2 regions of the Allobosea sp. 05T422_2 genome follow, and region 1 is predicted to be linked to the other one. Evidence: predicted binding sites of a transcription regulator. Region 1 holds the regulator's gene; the other holds the start of a gene.
The links. The regulator PhoB, encoded in region 1, activates phosphate uptake and scavenging genes when phosphate is short. The targets are predictions, from matches to a motif close to TGTCATNNANCTGTCAT.

Region 1 (12,513 bases):
GTGCGGGGCGGCAAATGAACGGCCTTAAACCCTCGTCGCGTTCGATCTGAAGGAACAAGTCGATGCTTTCGACGCTGGAACTGAGCCCGCAAGCGCTTGATGCCGAGGCCCCCGTCCGGATCGCGGTCAAGAACCTCGATTTCTACTACGGCGAGCACAAGGCGCTGAAGAACATCAATCTCGACTTCCGGGACCGCCATGTCACTGCCCTGATCGGACCGTCGGGCTGCGGCAAGTCGACCCTGCTGCGCATTTTCAACCGGATCTACTCGCTTTATCCCGAGCAGCGCGCCACCGGCGAGATCCTGCTCGACGGCCGCAACGTCATCAGCAACGATATCGATGTGAACGAGCTGCGCTCGCGCGTCGGCATGGTGTTCCAGAAGCCGACGCCCTTCCCGATGTCGATCTACGACAATGTCGCATTCGGCATCCGCCTCTACGAGAAGCCACCGAAATCCGAGCTCGATGACCGCGTCGAGGGTGCGCTGCGCCGTTCCGCGCTCTGGGACGAGGTCAAGGACAAGCTGAAGACCTCCGGCATGGGCCTGTCCGGCGGCCAGCAGCAGCGCCTCTGCATTGCGCGGACCATTGCCCAGAAGCCGGAAGTCATCCTGTTCGACGAGCCGACCTCGGCGCTCGATCCGATCTCGACCGGCAAGATCGAGGACCTGCTCGAGCAGCTCAAGACCGACTTCACCATCGTCATCGTCACCCACAACATGCAGCAGGCGGCGCGTATCTCGCAGTACACCGCCTTCATGTATCTCGGTGAGGTGATCGAATTCGACGCCACCAACACCATCTTCATGAACCCGCACAAGAAGCAGACGCAGGACTACGTCACCGGCCGCTTCGGCTGAACCGGCGCCCAGCCTTCCAACTGCTTTGCCGACAAAGGATACGCCGCGATGACTGATCACATCGTCCGCTCATATGATGCCGATCTCGAGGGGATCCGCCGCAGCCTGGCCGAGATGGGGGGCATGTCGGAGCGCATGCTCGGCGATTCGACAGTCGCCCTGGTGCGCCGCGACACCGGGCTGGCACAGAAGGTCATCAGCGCCGACCAGCGCCTCGACAATCTGCAGCGCGAGGTAGAGGAGAAGGCGGTGCTCACCATCGCCCGGCGCCAGCCGCTCGCCAACGACCTGCGCGAGCTGATCTCCGCCATCCGCATCGCCGCCGATATCGAGCGTGTCGGCGATCTCGCCAAGAATATCGCCAAGCGCGCGGTCGCCATCTCCGGCCAGTTCCAGCCGCCGTCGCGCGCGGTCGTCGGCCTCGAGCATATGAGCCGCCTGGTTCAGGCCCAGCTCAAGGACGTGCTCGACGCTTACGCCGTCAGCAACGAGCAGAAGGCCATGGAGGTCTGGCGCCGCGACGATGAGATCGACGCGCTCTATACCTCGCTCTTCCGCGAGCTGCTCACCTATATGATGGAAGACCCGCGCAACATCACCTTCTGCACGCATCTCCTGTTCTGCGCCAAGAATGTCGAGCGCATCGGCGACCACACCACCAACATCGCCGAGACGATCCACTATCTCGTCACGGGCGAAGCCTTGGACGCAGCCCGCCCGAAGCTCGACACGACCAATATCCTTCTGGACGCCGCCACCGGTGAGTGACCGGCGCCCGACACCTTTGGGACCGAGTGAGACATGCCTGCACGCATCCTGATCGTTGAGGACGAAGAGCCGCTGACCCTGTTGCTGCGCTACAATCTCGAAGCCGAGGGCTTCGAGGTCGACAGCGTCGCGCGTGGCGACGATGCCGAGCTGCATCTGCGCGATCATACGCCGGACCTCGTGCTGCTCGACTGGATGCTGCCGGGCCTTTCCGGCATCGAGCTCTGCCGGAGGCTGCGGACCCGTCGCGATACCGAGCGGGTGCCGATCATCATGCTCACCGCCCGCGGCGAGGAAACCGAGCGTGTGCGCGGCCTCGCCACCGGGGCCGACGACTATGTCGTCAAGCCGTTCTCGCTGCCCGAGCTGATCGCCCGCATCCAGGCGTTGCTACGCCGCGCCAAGCCGGGTCATGTCGCCGGCCTGTTGGCCGCCGGCGATCTCGAACTCGACCGCACCACCCGCCGTGTCCGCCGCTCAGGCAGCGAGCTGCATCTCGGCCCGACCGAGTTCCGCCTGCTCGAATTCCTGATGCAGGCGCCGGGGCGGGTCTATTCCCGGGCCCAGCTGCTCGACGCGGTCTGGGGCCGCGACGTCTATATCGACGAGCGCACCGTCGACGTCCATGTCGGCCGGCTGCGCAAGGCGATCACTCCTGACAACGCCAAGGACCCGCTGCGGACCGTGCGCGGTGCCGGCTATGCCTTCGACGAGACCTTTGCGCGGAGCTGAGACTTGGATCATCGGGGACTTGGATCATCGGGCCGGATATCGAATCCGCCCGACGATCTAACCGTCTATGGTTGCATCGGCCTTCCCGAAAACCGCAATCCACCTTTCGGGCCGATACCCTAGCGCGGCCCTGCGATAATAATCGCCGCGCCGGCGAGGCAGATCAGCCCACCGATAATGTCCCAGCGGTCGGGGCGAAAGCCTTCCACGGCCCAGAGCCAGGCGAGCGAACTGACGATGTAGACGCCGCCATAGGCGGCATAGGCCCGTCCGGCGGCTTCGCTCTCCGCCAGCGTCAGCAGCCAGGCGAACAGGGCGAGCGAAAACAGTCCGGGTACGAGCCACCAGATGGGCTTGTCGAGCCGGAGCCAGCCCCAGAACGCGAAACAGCCGGCGATTTCGAGAATGGCTGCGCCGAAATAGGCGGCGATGGTCGGCATGGTTCGTCCCTGTCGATGGCCTTCGGGGCGGGATTACCCTTGACCGCAGGGCGCGCTGACGGCAAGCCGGACCGATGCCCACACATCACGTCGCCATTATTGGAGCAGGGCCCTCCGGGCTGATCGCGGCCGAGCGCCTTGCGGCAGCCGGGGACACCGTCACGATCTACGATCGCATGCCCTCGCCGGCCCGCAAATTCCTGCTGGCCGGGCGCGGCGGATTGAACCTTACCCATTCCGAACCGCTCGACAGGTTCCTGCCCCGCTATCGCGATGCGCAAGCCTGGCTGGAGCCGGCCATTCGCGCCTTCCCGCCACAATCCCTGCGCGACTGGGCCGATGCGCTCGGGCAGGACACGTTCGTCGGCAGCAGCGGCCGCGTCTTCCCGCGCGCCATGAAGGCCTCGCCCCTGCTGCGGGCATGGCTGCGCCGGCTCGATGGTCTCGGCGTCGCCTTCGCGCCTGGGCAGCGCTGGACCGGCTGGAGCGAAGCGGGAGCTCTGACGTTCCGGAGCCGCGATGGCGCCGATGTCGAGGCGCGGCCCGACGCGACGCTGCTCGCGCTCGGCGGTGCGAGCTGGCCACGGCTGGGTTCGGATGGTGGCTGGGCACCCTTGTTGGCGGCGCGCGGCGTTGCGATCGCGCCGCTGCGCCCGGCCAATGGCGGTTTCACGGTCGATTGGTCCCAGACCATGCGAGAGCGTTTTGCCGGAGTACCGTTGAAGCGCATCGTCCTGAGCTTCGGCGGCCAATCCGTGCCCGGCGAGGCGATGATCGATGCGACGGGTCTGGAAGGCGGCGCGGTCTATGCACTCTCTGCCCCGATTCGCGAGACGATCCTGCGCGAGGGCAGGGCGGTCATCACCATCGATCTGAGGCCCGATCACGAGGCGGCACTGCTGGTCCAGCGCCTCGCGCATCGTCGCAAGGGCGTGACGCTGAGCAATCATCTGCGCAAGGCTGCAGGTCTTGCTCCATCCGCGATTGCGCTGCTGCGCGAAGCGGCGAAGGGGCCACTCCCCGAAGACGCGGAGAGGCTGGCCGCACTGATCAAGGCCGCGCCTCTGGTGCTCACCGGTCTCAGACCGATCGAGCGGGCGATCTCCACCGCCGGTGGCGTCGCCGCGGCCGAGGTCGAGGAAGGCTTCATGCTGAAACGCTTGCCCGGTACCTTTGTCGCAGGCGAGATGCTGGATTGGGAGGCGCCGACCGGCGGCTATCTGCTGCAGGCCTGTTTCGCGACCGGAGTCGCAGCTGCAGCAGGGATTCAGGCCTGGCTCGCGGATAGCTGAACGATCGCCTCAGGAGATCGCGATGATCTCGACCGCCTCAGTGCCGATGCTGACGCTCTCGCCAATGCCCTTGCCCATCAGCGCGCTCGCCAACGGCGCGACATAGGGCAGCGTTCCGTGTGCCGGATCGGCCTCGTCCTCGCCGACCAGCCGCCAGTTCTGCTCGCGCCCATCGGCCCGGCGGATCGTCACTGTCGAGCCGAAGCGGACGATGTCGTGCCTTTCCTGCGCAGGGGCCAGCTTGGCGCTGGCGCGCCGCGCCGCCCAGTAGCGGAACTCGCGCCGCGTCTGAGCGATCTCGGTGCGGTCGCCTCCGGCCAGCGCCGCCGCGTGTTCGTCATGCCAGCGCGCCAGCTGGGCCTCGATCTGTGCGAGCCCCTCAGGCGTCACGAGGTTCGGGTGAGGCGAGACTGGCCGGTCCGGCAGCTCGTCCAGGGTCCCTCTTTCCTCTGCTTCCTTGACGAAGGCGCGAGTCATTCTGGCCTCCTCCTATTGATCTCGGCACATCCGGCGAACCGGACCACAGCTTTCAGTGTTACGTCCTCACGACTGCTTGCGATGCAGCGCCAACCCGATGCTGGAATCTGAAGCGGCGATCACTTGGAGATGGGGATCAGGCACTGCCGAAGACAAGACCCGAACAGTCTACACCCCCGTGTCCGGCCGCACCATCAAGAGCAGAGCCATCGCGCGCTGCCCCTGGCCCCCGATCACGAGCGCAGTCCCGTTCCCAAGGGGGCAGCCGATGCCGGAAGAGCGCCGCGCTTGCGTCGGGCCGTCCGTCGCGGCCACCTTGATCCTGAGTTGCGAGACCCGACGGCGATCGTTGCGCGCGCAGGCTTCGATTGACTGACGTATAGCCCAATGATTATGAATGCAGATCAATAGCCAGAGAGTTATGCGTTGTGATCCGTGCAGACACACCGTGCTCTCCAAGACGTTTACCGGCCGGCCCAGCCTCTTCGAGAGGTTGCGCTGCGATCTCGAGCAGACGGTTGGCCCGATCCCAGAAGCGAGAGTTCCGGAGAGAAGGGAAGATCATGAGCCAGAGCGAGTCCCAGAACGAAAACTCCCCGTCTCGGATGATCGACGAGCGGATCACCGAGCTGGGCGACTGGCGAGGCAAGATGCTCTCCCAGCTCCGCGTATGGATCAGGCAAGCCGATCCTGAGGTGGTAGAGGAGTGGAAATGGCGAGGGGTTCCGGTGTGGTCCCACGACGGATTGATCTGCACTGGGGAGACCTACAAGAGCGTCGTCAAAATGACCTTTGCCAAGGGGGCCTCACTCGACGACCCATCGGGCCTCTTCAATTCCAGTCTGGATGGCAACACCAGGCGGGCCATCGACATCCACGAGGGTGAGACGATTGACGAAGGGGCATTGAAGGCTCTCATTCGCGCAGCCGTGACCCTCAACATGTCCGGCGGCTGCGGCAAGACCAAGTCCCGCGGATAAGCCTCGCTCCGTCTCGATATGCGCCGGCGCGCGATGAAAGCCGGACTTGCATCGCGCCCACCCCCGGGACCGCTTCAATCCGGCTTCTCCTGCCACGGTGTACTCCTGTCACCTGCTGTCAGTTATCCGCCTGCTGCGACGGCGTACCCCTCGCGCTCCGCCCGGTTTCGCCCCATATTGCCGCCATGCCGAAAAGCTCCGACACGACCGCCAAGGCTAAGCCTGCAAAAAAGCCCGCCTCCGCGCGCACGCCGAACTCCAAGGCCACCAAGCCCGAGTTGAAGCCGCTCGAGGGCTATCTCGCCGATCTGCTCAATCCCGCGATCAACCGCGGCAGGGCGGTCCCGGGCGGCGCCTCCGGTTTCAGCGACCAGCCGCAGGCCGGTTATGGCGAGCCGCGCCCCGGCGACACCAAGCTGAAGAAAAAGCCGAAGAAAGGCGACGCGGCCTCTGCCTTCGGCGAGGCCGAGGGCGAGACCGCTGCCTCCGTCACCGCGCATTCGCTGCAGCACCTGCTCGAGTCCGGCAGCCCCTTCATCGATCCCGGCAAGCCCTGGACGCCGCATCGCCCGGCCCGCCCGGACAAGTCCGAGGGCGGCATCGCCTTCCGCATGCAGTCGGATTTCGAGCCGGCTGGTGACCAGCCGACCGCGATCGCCGATCTCGTCGACGGCGTCGCACGGCAGGAGCGCGACCAGGTCCTGCTCGGCGTTACCGGCTCCGGCAAGACCTTCACGATGGCCAAGGTGATCGAGGAGACGCAGCGCCCGGCTCTGATCCTCGCCCCGAACAAGACGCTGGCCGCACAGCTCTACGGTGAATTCAAGAGTTTCTTCCCCGACAACGCGGTGGAGTACTTCGTCTCCTACTACGACTACTATCAGCCGGAGGCCTACGTCCCGCGTTCGGACACGTTTATCGAGAAGGAATCCTCGATCAACGAGCAGATCGACCGCATGCGCCACTCGGCCACGCGCTCGCTGCTGGAGCGCGACGACGTCATCATCGTCGCCAGCGTCTCCTGCATCTACGGCATCGGCTCGGTCGAGACCTATACGGCGATGACCTTCGCCATCAAACTCGGCGAGCGCATCGAGCAGCGTCAGCTCATCGCCGATCTCGTCGCCCTGCAATACAAGCGCACGCTTGGCGATTTCGCCCGCGGCACCTTTCGCGTGCGTGGCGATGTCATCGAGCTGTTCCCGGCCCACTATGAGGACCGCGCCTGGCGCATCGGCCTGTTCGGCGACGAGGTCGAAAGCATCTCGGAATTCGATCCGCTCACCGGTCAAAAGACGGCCGACCTCGAATTCGTGAAAGTCTACGGCAATTCGCACTACACCACGCCGCGCCCGACGCTGACCCAGGCTGTCAAGTCGATCAAGGAGGAGCTCAAGGCCCGCCTTGAGGAACTCAATCGCATGGGGCGCTATCTCGAAGCGCAGCGGCTCGACCAGCGTTGCACCTTCGACATAGAGATGATCGAGTCGACCGGTTCGTGCAACGGCATCGAGAACTATTCGCGCTATCTCACCGGCCGAAAGCCGGGCGAGCCGCCGCCGACCCTGTTCGAGTACCTGCCCGACAATGCGCTGGTCTTCACCGATGAGAGCCACGTCACCGTGCCGCAGATCGGCGGCATGTACCGGGGCGACTTCCGCCGCAAGGCGACATTGGCCGAATACGGCTTCCGCCTGCCGTCCTGCATGGATAACCGGCCGCTGCGCTTCGAGGAATGGGACGCGATGCGCCCGCAATCGGTGCATGTCTCGGCGACGCCCGGCGGCTGGGAGATGGACCGCACCGGCGGTGTCTTCACCGAGCAGGTCATCCGTCCAACCGGGCTGATCGACCCTCCGGTCGAGGTCCGCCCCGCCAAGCACCAGGTTGCCGACCTGCTCGACGAGATCAAGGAGGTCACCGAGAAGGGCTACCGCAGCCTCGTCACCGTGCTGACCAAGCGCATGGCCGAGGACCTGACCGAGTACCTCCACGAGAACGGCGTGCGCGTGCGCTACATGCATTCCGACATCGACACGATCGAGCGCATCGAGATTCTGCGCGATCTCCGCCTCGGCGCTTTCGACGTGCTGGTCGGCATCAATCTGCTGCGCGAGGGCCTGGACATCCCGGAATGCGGCTTCGTCGCCATTCTCGACGCCGACAAGGAAGGCTTTCTGCGCTCCGAGACTTCCTTGATCCAGACCATCGGCCGCGCCGCCCGCAATGTCGACGGCAAGGTCATCCTCTATGCCGACCACATCACAGGCTCGATGGAGCGCGCGATGGCGGAGACCAATCGCCGCCGCGAGAAGCAGGAGGCCTATAACCTCGCGAATGGCATCACGCCGCAGACGATCAAGCGCGCCATCGGCGACATCCTCGGCTCGGTCTACGAGCGCGACCATGTCACGGTCGACAAGGGTTTGGTCGATGCGCCGATCGCCGGGCACAACCTCAAGGCCGCCTTGGCCGATCTCGAGAAGCGCATGCGCGAGGCTGCCGCCGATCTCGAATTCGAGACGGCCGCCCGGTTGCGCGACGAGATCAAGCGCCTGCAGGCGACCGAACTCGCCATCTCCGATGACCCGCTCGCCCGCCAGAGCGATGTCGAGGCCTCGGCTGGCAAGTACAAGGGGGAGCGCAGCTACGGCGCGTCGGCGAACCTGCCGACACGGGCGCGCAAACCCACCGATGAGGACATGGGCCCGCATAACTGGGGCGGCGGCGAAGCCAAACCGGTCTCGCGTCCGCGCAAGCCGAACTTGGACGAGATGGGTCCGGTTCCGGAATCGCGGCCGAAGGGCGCGGGGGAACAGGCCAAGCGACGCGGCCGGCGATAGCTGCCCGTAGTGGCTCTGCCCGAGTCCAGCATCTGCCGTTCCCTGCTCCGGGCGCGCCAGCGCCACGGCCAAAGGGCTGCAAGACCTACCGCCCGAATGCTCTTCGACCTTGGTCCGTAGTTCCACGATTGCACCGCCGGTATCCTTTCGAATGAATGGTGCTCAAGGGGGGATGGCCATGGGACAGGCATTCGAGATTGCCGATGGTAAGGCCACCATCTCCCGACGTGCCGCCCTCAGGGGCGCCGCATTCCTGGCCGGGGCGCTGGTCGCTCCAGCATCGGCTCAGGTGCTCGATCTGCCGCGACAGAAGGTCGAGTTCGTCGCACCGCCCTTCGTTCATCCTCACGAGCAGGCGACCAAGCTGGGCCCAAGGATCATGGAGTTCAGGCTCTGGGTCGAGGAGAAGAAGATCGTTATCGACGAAGAGGGCACCACGTTGCAGGCCATGACCTTCAACGGGTCGATCCCTGGGCCGCTTTTTGTCGTGCACGAGGGTGATTATGTCGAGGTGACGCTTGCCAATCCCGACACCAACTCGATGGCGCACAATATCGACTTCCATGCTGCTGCGGGCGCATCAGGCGGTGCCGATCTGACCTTGATCAACCCCGGGGAGCAGACCGTGCTGCGCTGGAAGGCCACCCGGACGGGTGTGTTCGCTTATCACTGCATCCCAGGTGCCATGACCCCCTGGCATATCACCTCGGGCATGAGCGGCGCCGTGATGGTGCTGCCGCGGGACGGCCTCAAGGATGCGGCCGGACGGCCGCTTCACTACGATCGCGTCTACTACATCGGCGAGCATGATTATTACGTTCCGCGCGACGAGAAGGGCAAATTCAAGCACTACGACACGCATGGCGACGCCTACATGGACACGATGGAGGTCATGCGAAAGCTGGTGCCAAGTCACGTCGTGTTCAACGGCGCGGTCGGAGCCCTGACGGGCAAGAACGCGATGCCCGCAAAGGTCGGTGAGAACGTGCTGATCGTGCATTCCCAGGCAAGCCGCGACACACGTCCACATCTGGTCGGCGGGTTCGGAGACTATGTCTGGGAGACCGGCAAGTTCTCGAATCCTCCCGAGACCAATCTCGAAACCTGGTTCATTCGGGGCGGATCCGCGGGCGCGGCGCTCACCAAATTCCTTCAGCCCGGCATTGTCGGATACGTGAACCACAACATGATCGAGGCCTTCGAACTTGGTGCGACAGCCCATTTCAGGGTCGAGGGTCAATGGAATGATGACCTGATGACCCAGGTAAAGGCGCCCGAACCGATTGTGAGCAACGTCGCGCATAAATGATCTGACCATCACCCGCCTAGGGCCGTCGGACGGCCGCCTCGGGAGGCATCATGCTGTCCGCGTTCAAACTCATGGCCCTGGCCAGCGCGGCGCTGGCGCCCATCGCGATCTCGGCCCTTGCGCCGGGATATGGCACCGGATCGGCGACAGCACGTGCGCCGTTCCCGGAGCTCGTGGAACTGCGGTCCGGTACATTCCGTTACCGTGCCAGCGGCGAGTTCTTGCGGGACGGGAAGCCGATCATCGCGCCGATTGTGGCGGTTGCTGTCGACAGGCCGCTGGCTGTGATGAAAAATCAGGTCACGGTCGCGGATTATCTGCGCTGCGTCAAAGCCCGAGCGTGCCCGATGGCGGGCACCGACGCTGCTGCCGTTGACCGTCCCGTCGTCGGAGTGAGCTGGCGGGATACTCAGGCCTATGCGTCCTGGTTGTCACGCGAGACGGGGGCGACGTTCCGGCTACCGACGGACGGCGAGTGGGCCTATGCAGCCGCGAGCCGATTCCACGACGACGCCCTGCCGGAAAACCTCAGTGGCGGCGACCCCGGCCAGCGAGCGCTTGCGATCTATGACAGGGACGCGAGCCGCGTGACGACAGTCGCAAAGGCGCCACAACCGATTGGAAGTTTCGGCGCGAACGAGAATGGCCTTCTCGATTTGGCCGGCAATGTCTGGGAATGGACCGACACCTGTTTTCAGCGCATCGCCGTCGCTGCTACGGGGGCAAGGACGGCTGTCCTGGCCAATTGCGGGGTTCGCGTCGTTGAGGGCCGCCATCGGGCCTACATGGCGGATTTCGTTCGCGATGCGCGCGCCGGCGGCTGCGCATCCGGCACGCCTCCGAGCAATCTCGGCTTCCGGCTCGTACGTGACGACGTTTCCCGGCCCGGATGGAGCTTTGTCTTGGGGCTGGTCCAGCTGGTCGCGAGATAGGCGACGCTCAAGGAGACGCCCTAAGCGCCGGCCGGACCAGGGATCCGATCGTCGATGTGGCCGATCAGGCACCATGCCGCGCTGACCTCGACATAGGTGGATCGGCGGCACCGCGACAGTGCGGAGGCGGCGCTCGCTGCTGTCAGTTCAGCGGGGCGAGCTTGATCGCGCAGCCATAGGCCTTGGTTGTGGCTTCTGAGATCGGTTTGCCGGCCTTCATTTCGGCGACTGCCTGGCGCACATAGCTCTTGGCGCCGTTCAGGCTGGCGGCGCTGGCCGAGGGCTTGTCGTCGATCGCGCCCGCATAGACCAGCGTGCCCTTGCCATCGATGATGTACAGATGCGGCGTGGTCTGCGCGCGATAGGCGCGGCCCATGGTGCCCTTGGGGTCGAGCAACAGGTCGCTGGGGGCGGCGTTGCGCGAGGCGGTCAGCCCCTTGGCCTGGGCGGCCGTGACATAGCCCTGCTCACCCGGCGGTGAGGAGACGACGCTCAGCCAGACGATGCCTTCCTTCGTCATATCGCGCTGCAGGCTCTGCATGGTGCCGCTGTTGTAGTGTTTGCGGACATAGGGGCAGTCGTGATTGGTCCATTCCAGGATCACGGTCTTGCCCGCGAATTCCGGGAGCGACCGGGTCCGGCCGTCGACATCGAGCGCCGAGAAGGCGGGGGCCGGCGCACCGATCCGCGGGCCGCTCTGCGCGAGCGCCGGGGCCGCTGCGAGGGTGAGGCCCGCAAGGACCAAGCCTGCGATGAACCTCTGACGTGTCACAGCTGTCATGTCTGCCTCCGTCTTCCCAGGATCAGGGTCGGTTCTGCGCGGTCCTCGCCTCTTTGCCGGCGGCACGGCCGGCGGCCTCGACCAGCATGTCGGTCGTCAGGAGTTGCGGCAGGATTTCGGGCGGCGCGCCCTTCGTGCCGGGATAGAACAGGTAGAGCGGCACGCCGGCCCGGCCGTGCTCGGCAAGTGCGGCTGCGATGGTGGCATTGCGGTTGGTCCAGTCGGCCTTGAGATAGGCGACGTTCAGCTTGGCAAAGGTGTCCTTGACCTCCTGCCGGACCAGCGCGACCCGCTCATTGGCAAGGCAGGTGATGCACCAGGCCGCGGTGAAGTTGACGAAAACGGGACGCCCTTCCGCCTGCAGCGCGGCGACGCGCTCGGGAGACCAGGGCTCGATGTCGCCGGCCCGTGCTGCGTCCGTCGCGCTTGGAACGGCACTCTGCAGCACGAAGGCCCCGGCGCTGACGGCGACGAACAGGGCGAGAGCCGACAGGGCGACTCGGGTCCGCCCGCCAGCACTGCGGCCGAGGCCGAGCAGCCAGACGAGGAAGCCGGCGGCGAGGATCGCAGCCAGAGCGGCAAGCACGCCGCCGGGGCCGGCCTGGACGGAGGCGACCCAGACCAGCCAGGTCGCAGTCGCGAACATCGGGAAGGCAAAGGCCTGCTTGAGGATGACCATCCAGCGGCCGGGCTTGGGCAGCAGACGCAGCCAGCCGGGAGCGAAGGACAGGAGGACCACCGGCGCGGCAAAGCCGAGCGCCAGCGCCAGGAAGACCGCAAGCGCGATCTGCGGCGGTTGCGTCACGGCATATCCCATCGCCGCGCCCATGAAGGGGGCGGTGCACGGCGTCGCGACGATGACGGCGAGCGCCCCGGTCATGAAGGCGCCCAAGCGTCCGCCGCTGGAGGCAAGCCCATGTCCGGCACCCTGGACGGAGCCGCCGATTTCGAATGCGCCGAGCAGGTTGAGGCCGATCAGCACCATGATGACCGCCAGCACGATCACGACGGGCGGCGATTGCAGCTGGAACCCCCAGCCGATGCTGGTGCCGAGCGCTGCCAGCGCGATCACCGCGCCGGCAAGGATGATGAAGCT
Region 2 (5,224 bases), on a different contig from region 1:
CGAATTCGACCAGTCGCGTACCGCCCGGGTCGGCGTGCGCTCGAGAATCTGCTGCCAGTTCTCCTTGACCTGGATTTCGACGTTGAGCCCCGCCTCTTTCCACATCTCGACCAGGACCTGCGCCGTGGCAGTCTGGTTGGTGTAGTAGTTGTTGAGCAGCCGATAGGGGATCGGATCGCCCTTGTAGCCGGACTGCTTGACCAGCTCGCGCGCCAGCTTCAGATCGAAGGCCGGCACCGCCCAATCGGCGTGGTACATCTCGCCATAATAGGGCCATTGCAGCCCCTTCGGCACGACGGTACGGCCGGCCCAAAGCGATTCGACGATCGCCTGCCGGTCGATCGAATGTGTCATGGCGCGGCGAACCAGCGGATTTTGCAGCTGCGCATGGTTCTTGTCGAACACCGTCAGGCGGTGATTGAGGATGGTCCCGCCCTGTACCTCGAAGGCGGGATTCTTCTCGATCTGCGAGATCTGGTCCGGCGGGATATCGCAGGCGAACTGGTACTGGCCGGAGAGCAGCCCGTTGATGCGGGACGCCGTCTCCGGCACCTCGACAAAACGGATCGACTTCAGCGGCGGGCGGCCACCCCAGTACTCGTCATGGGCCTCGAGCAACAGCGAGACGTCCGGGCGATACTCGGCGATCCGGTAGGGGCCTGTCGTGACCGGCCTGGTCGCCCAGTCGCTATAGGTCTTCGCCTCCTCGAAGGCGCGACGATTCATGATCTCGCTGCCATAGCGCGAGATGCGGCCCTCCATCGTCACGTCGGGCGTGCCGTTGACGAAGCGCACCGTGTATTTGTCGACGATCTCGATGCCGAGCAGAGCCGGCCAGGAGCGGCGCGCCACCGCCGGCACTTCCGCCGGCAGTTCCTTGTTGGCGCGGCCACCACCCACGACGAAGTCGACCGAGATCGTCTTGCCTTGCGACGGCTGCGTGTCGCCGAACATGCGCTGTTTGCTGAAGGAGAACGCGACGTCCTCCGCCGTCAGCTCATCGCCGTTATGGAACTTCACGCCGCGGCGCAGCTTGAGCTCGACGGTCTTGTCGTCGATGCGCTTCCACTCGGTGGCAAGACCGGGAACCGTCTCGAGATTGCCGAGCCAGTTGCGGCCGATCAGCCCCTCCCAGATCGACGAGAAGAAGACACGCTCACCGACATTGGACTGCTCGCGCAGCACGTCGAGCGTGTTGGAATTGGCGATCTTCTGCACTGCGATGGTGATCGAGGGCCGGTTATCGGCCTGCGCGATCGCAAAGCGCGGCAGAATGAGGGCCGAGCCGCCGAGCGCTATTGCGCCGCGACGCGTGAAGGAACCGACCATTGTTCATCTCCTGAGGGGGTGGCGTTGGGATCGCGCTCCTCGAGCCCGCGCGGGCCGGAGCGGAAATGGGTCAGGGTCCGGTCGGCATGGATCAGCCGCCAGGACAGCGCCTTCTGGGCATAGTCGCGCACCAGGGCGGCATAGGCCGGGTCCTCGGCCAGATTGACGAACTGGTGCGGATCCTTGGCGAGGTCGAAGAAGAGCGGCGGCAGCGCGGCGAAATGGACGTATTTGTAGTGCTCGTCCTGGATCACGCAGAGGCTGGACTGATCCATGTGGAGGCCCAGCACCTGCTCCGGCTGGGAGTAGTGCACGTCGCGGAAATCGTATTCGTAGTGCAGCTCGCTGCGCCAATCCGCCGGCCGTCCCTCGCTGAGGAACGGCATCACCGAGCGCCCGTCGCAGGCGCGCGGCGCCTCGCCGCCGAGCCAGTCGAGAATGGTCGGCATCACGTCGACACTCTCGGTGAAGGAGGCGTCGATCGCACCGCGACGCTCATCCGCTCCGCGCGGGTCCTTCACCACCAACGGAATGCGGAAGCTCTCGTCGTTGAAGCCGATCTTGCCGAGCAGGTGGTGGTCGCCGAGCTGCTCGCCATGATCGCTGGTGAAGACGATCAACGTGTCGTCCCACTGCCCGGTCTCGTCGAGATAGGCGAAAACCCGGCCGAGGCAGTCGTCGATCTCGGTGATCAGGCCGCAATAGGTCGCCCGCATCTGGCGGATTTCAGCCTCGTCCAAGGTCGCGCCCGAGCCTTCTGCGCCGTGGAAGAAGGAGCCGCGCTTGATCGAGTCGATGTAGAACTTGGTCAGCGGATGCTGAGCCGCCTCGGCTTCCGGTGATTCCGCCCGCACCAACCCGGGCATATCCTCCGGGCGGTACATCGCGTGATAGGGCGCCGGCGCAACGAAGGGCGGATGCGGACGATAATAGCCGAGATGCAGGAAGAACGGCCGGCCGGCGCGCCCCTTCAGATAGGTCAGCGCGCGTTCGGTGAAGAAGGTCGAGTCGGAGAATTCCTTGGGGATGCGCGACGGCTTGTCGGTCGCGCCCGGCACCGAGTCCTCGCCCTCCGGCAGCCAGATATCCTCGCGCTTTTCCGGCAGTTCGAAGCCGTTCTGCGCCACCCAGCCGAAATAGCCGTCCATATTGGGCTCGAAGGCGCCGACCGAACGGAAACCGTCCATCAGGTCGCCGAGCACGAGGAAGCGCGGGTCGTTCTTCGAGGTCGCACGCGGGTCGGGCGTCGTCGTGGTGTAGCCGATCAGCGCAGGATCATAGCCGATGGCGCGCAGCGCCTTGCCGAGATTGAAATGGCGCTGGTCGAGCGGCACCGTGTTCTGCACGGCGCGGTGGTTCATCAGGTAGAGGCCGGTGAGCAGGCTGGCCCGGGCCGGACCGCAAGGCACGCAGGCCGTGACATGGTTGCGGAAGGTCACGCCCTCCGCGCAAAGGCGATCGAGATTCGGCGTCTTCAGGAAGGGATCGCGCCCCTCGGCCCGCATCAGATGCGGTATGAAATCGGCGCGCCATTGGTCGACGACGATCAGGAGAACATTCTGGCGTTTCATTCTCGGCAATCCAGCTGTGAGGCCGCCTGCCTAGGTCGCCTGGATGACGCCGGGATGACTGTTGGATGAAAGCCAGGGCAGCCATCTTGCGAGTGTTCGCCAAGCTGGAATGGTGACCTTGCGTCTCTGCCCAGCGCGCTGCCGGTGCGCCAGCAATGTCGGAGTTGCGCGCTGACGAAGGCGGGATGCCCAGCAGGTCACGTACGTCCAGCGCATGAGGCAAAGCCTTTCGAGCACCTCGCCGTCCAGAGGCGTTTATCCCGGTTCGAGAGCGATCTTTGAAAAGACGTTTCATTGACCGAAGCAACCTGATGCAGAATGATCATAGTATCGACGGTGTCGATCGCGGGATTTGCTGGAGCAGCTTGCACCGCGTCACCAAAGCTAAAAGCACCACGAATGCATTCGTGGGCTCCCGATTGCTGGAGACACGTTCATGACTGAATCAACATCGAAGAGAATTCCACTTTATATTCATAAAACTGCGTCTGATCGGGCGCATCGATGTTGAACACTCCTGCGTGCCGGGCCTGAACGGCACCGCGCCCCGCTCCTCCTGATCCCGCGTGGGTAACGCCGCTCAGCTCGGCCGGGGCGGAGCCATGCCGAACACCGTCGACGCCTCGGATTTGGGTCAGACAGTGTTCTGGCCCGCTCGGAACGTCCCACCACCCCTCTTTTCGGCTCGGCCGCTGGCCGGCTCGGTCGGCGAACGCACGGCTTGATCGACAGCCGTTGCGAGATCGCTGCGTCCAAACCCGCCCGCATGGCTTGAAGGATTCCCCATGAGCATCGTCACGCGCTTGCCAACAGCTTCGCCCACGATTCGCGACGAAGCAGCAGCATTCCGTGCCGCTTTCCGCCACCTCGCTGGCGGGGTCAGTGTCATCACGACCGGCGCAGGCGAGGATCGGACCGGCCTCACGGCGACCTCGGTCGCCTCGCTCTCGGCCGAGCCTCCGACCGTCATGTTCGGACTCAACCGCACATCGTCGAGCTATCCGACCCTGCAGCGGTATCGCACCTTCGGCATCAACTTCCTGAATGCGGCGCAGAAGCAGATCGCGGATCGCTTCGCCGGACGGAACGGCGAGAAGGGCGTCGAGCGCTTCCGGCACGCCGAATGGACCACCGCCGCAACCGGCGCCCCACTCCTGGTGGGCACGCTCGCCTCCCTCGACTGCGAAGTCGAGGAACTGATCGAGCGCCATTCCCACAGCATCGTCATCGGCCGCGTGCGGGCCGTCAGATTCGGCGCCGACGAAGCGGCCCTCGTCTACTGGCGCGGCGACTACGAGCGCCTCGGCTGGATGGCGGACGAGGCCGCGGCGGCGCTCGGCCTGCGGGCGCTCTGATTCCACCCGCCCCAAACCCGCACGCAGACCTGCATCCACGAAGGCCGCTCCAATGACCTATCGCCTCAGCCTGCTCGAAAAGAGCCCCGTCTTCGACGACGAGACCGGCAGCATCGCCCTCGCCCGCTCGGTCGCACTTGCTCAGAATGCGGAGTGCTGGGGCTATCACCGTTTCTGGCTCGCCGAGCATCATGGCATGGCGGGCGTCGCCAGTTCCTCTCCGGAAGTGCTGGCGGCCTATATCCTGGCCAGCACCTCGCGCATTCGGGTCGGGTCGGGCGGCGTCCTTCTCCAGCATTACAGCCCCTACAAGGTGGCGGAGAACTTCCACGTCCTCGCCTCACTCGCACCGGGCCGGGTCGATCTCGGCATCGGCAAGGCGCCGGGCGGACTGCCACTGGCGACGCGCGCGCTGCAATGGGGACATGATCCCGCCGTCCGGCGCGAGTTCGGCACGCAGTTGCGCCAACTCGGCGCCTATCTCGATCACGGAACGGACGCTGGCCAGGCCCTCGACCGGCCCCTTGTAGCGCCAATCCCGCCCGAGGTGCCGCAGCGCTTCCTGCTCGGCGGCAGCCCGGAAAGCGCGCGACTTGCCGCCGAACAGGGCTGGCAGTTCGTCTTTGCCGGTCAGCTCAATGGCGATCACGCAGCGATCGAGGCAAGCATCGAGGCCTTCGCCAATGCAGGAGGCCCTGGCACGCCGCTCCTCGCGGTGACCGCGCTGGCCGCCGAGAGCAACGTGGAAGCCGAACGGATCGCGGACGGGCTGCAGATCGTGCGTCTCTACCTCGACGATGGTCAGGCTCTCAATGTCKGCAGCGAAGCGCAGGCCGCGGAATACGCCCGGCAAGCGGGCGTGACCTCCTACCGCACGGAGTTGCGCCGCCCGAGCATCGTCGCCGGCACGCCGGGCCGGGTCCGGCGCGAGCTCGATGCGCTGCACCGGCGCTTCGGCATCGCTGAATT

Region 2: pehA (phosphoric/sulfuric ester hydrolase PehA) is a predicted target of PhoB. The motif match lies at 2,955-2,971, and genes of this name have one in related genera.

What each region holds. Positions count from the first base shown of each region.
Region 1 is NZ_JBFTLD010000067.1:13,171-25,683, reverse strand. It holds gene pstB (phosphate ABC transporter ATP-binding protein PstB) at 63-863, shown strand; gene phoU (phosphate signaling complex protein PhoU) at 912-1,631, shown strand; gene phoB (phosphate regulon transcriptional regulator PhoB) at 1,665-2,363, shown strand; gene AC1DJT_RS14300 (YnfA family protein) at 2,483-2,803, opposite strand; gene AC1DJT_RS14295 (TIGR03862 family flavoprotein) at 2,878-4,095, shown strand; gene greA (transcription elongation factor GreA) at 4,105-4,572, opposite strand; gene AC1DJT_RS14285 (DUF1801 domain-containing protein) at 5,136-5,552, shown strand; gene uvrB (excinuclease ABC subunit UvrB) at 5,738-8,395, shown strand; gene nirK (copper-containing nitrite reductase) at 8,574-9,704, shown strand; gene AC1DJT_RS14270 (formylglycine-generating enzyme family protein) at 9,755-10,636, shown strand; gene AC1DJT_RS14265 (redoxin domain-containing protein) at 10,779-11,417, opposite strand; gene AC1DJT_RS14260 (protein-disulfide reductase DsbD family protein) at 11,440-12,513, opposite strand, start outside.
Region 2 is NZ_JBFTLD010000028.1:25,849-31,072, reverse strand. It holds gene AC1DJT_RS07900 (ABC transporter substrate-binding protein) at 1-1,329, opposite strand, end outside; gene pehA (phosphoric/sulfuric ester hydrolase PehA) at 1,296-2,900, opposite strand; gene AC1DJT_RS07890 (flavin reductase family protein) at 3,686-4,255, shown strand; gene AC1DJT_RS07885 (MsnO8 family LLM class oxidoreductase) at 4,308-5,224, shown strand, end outside.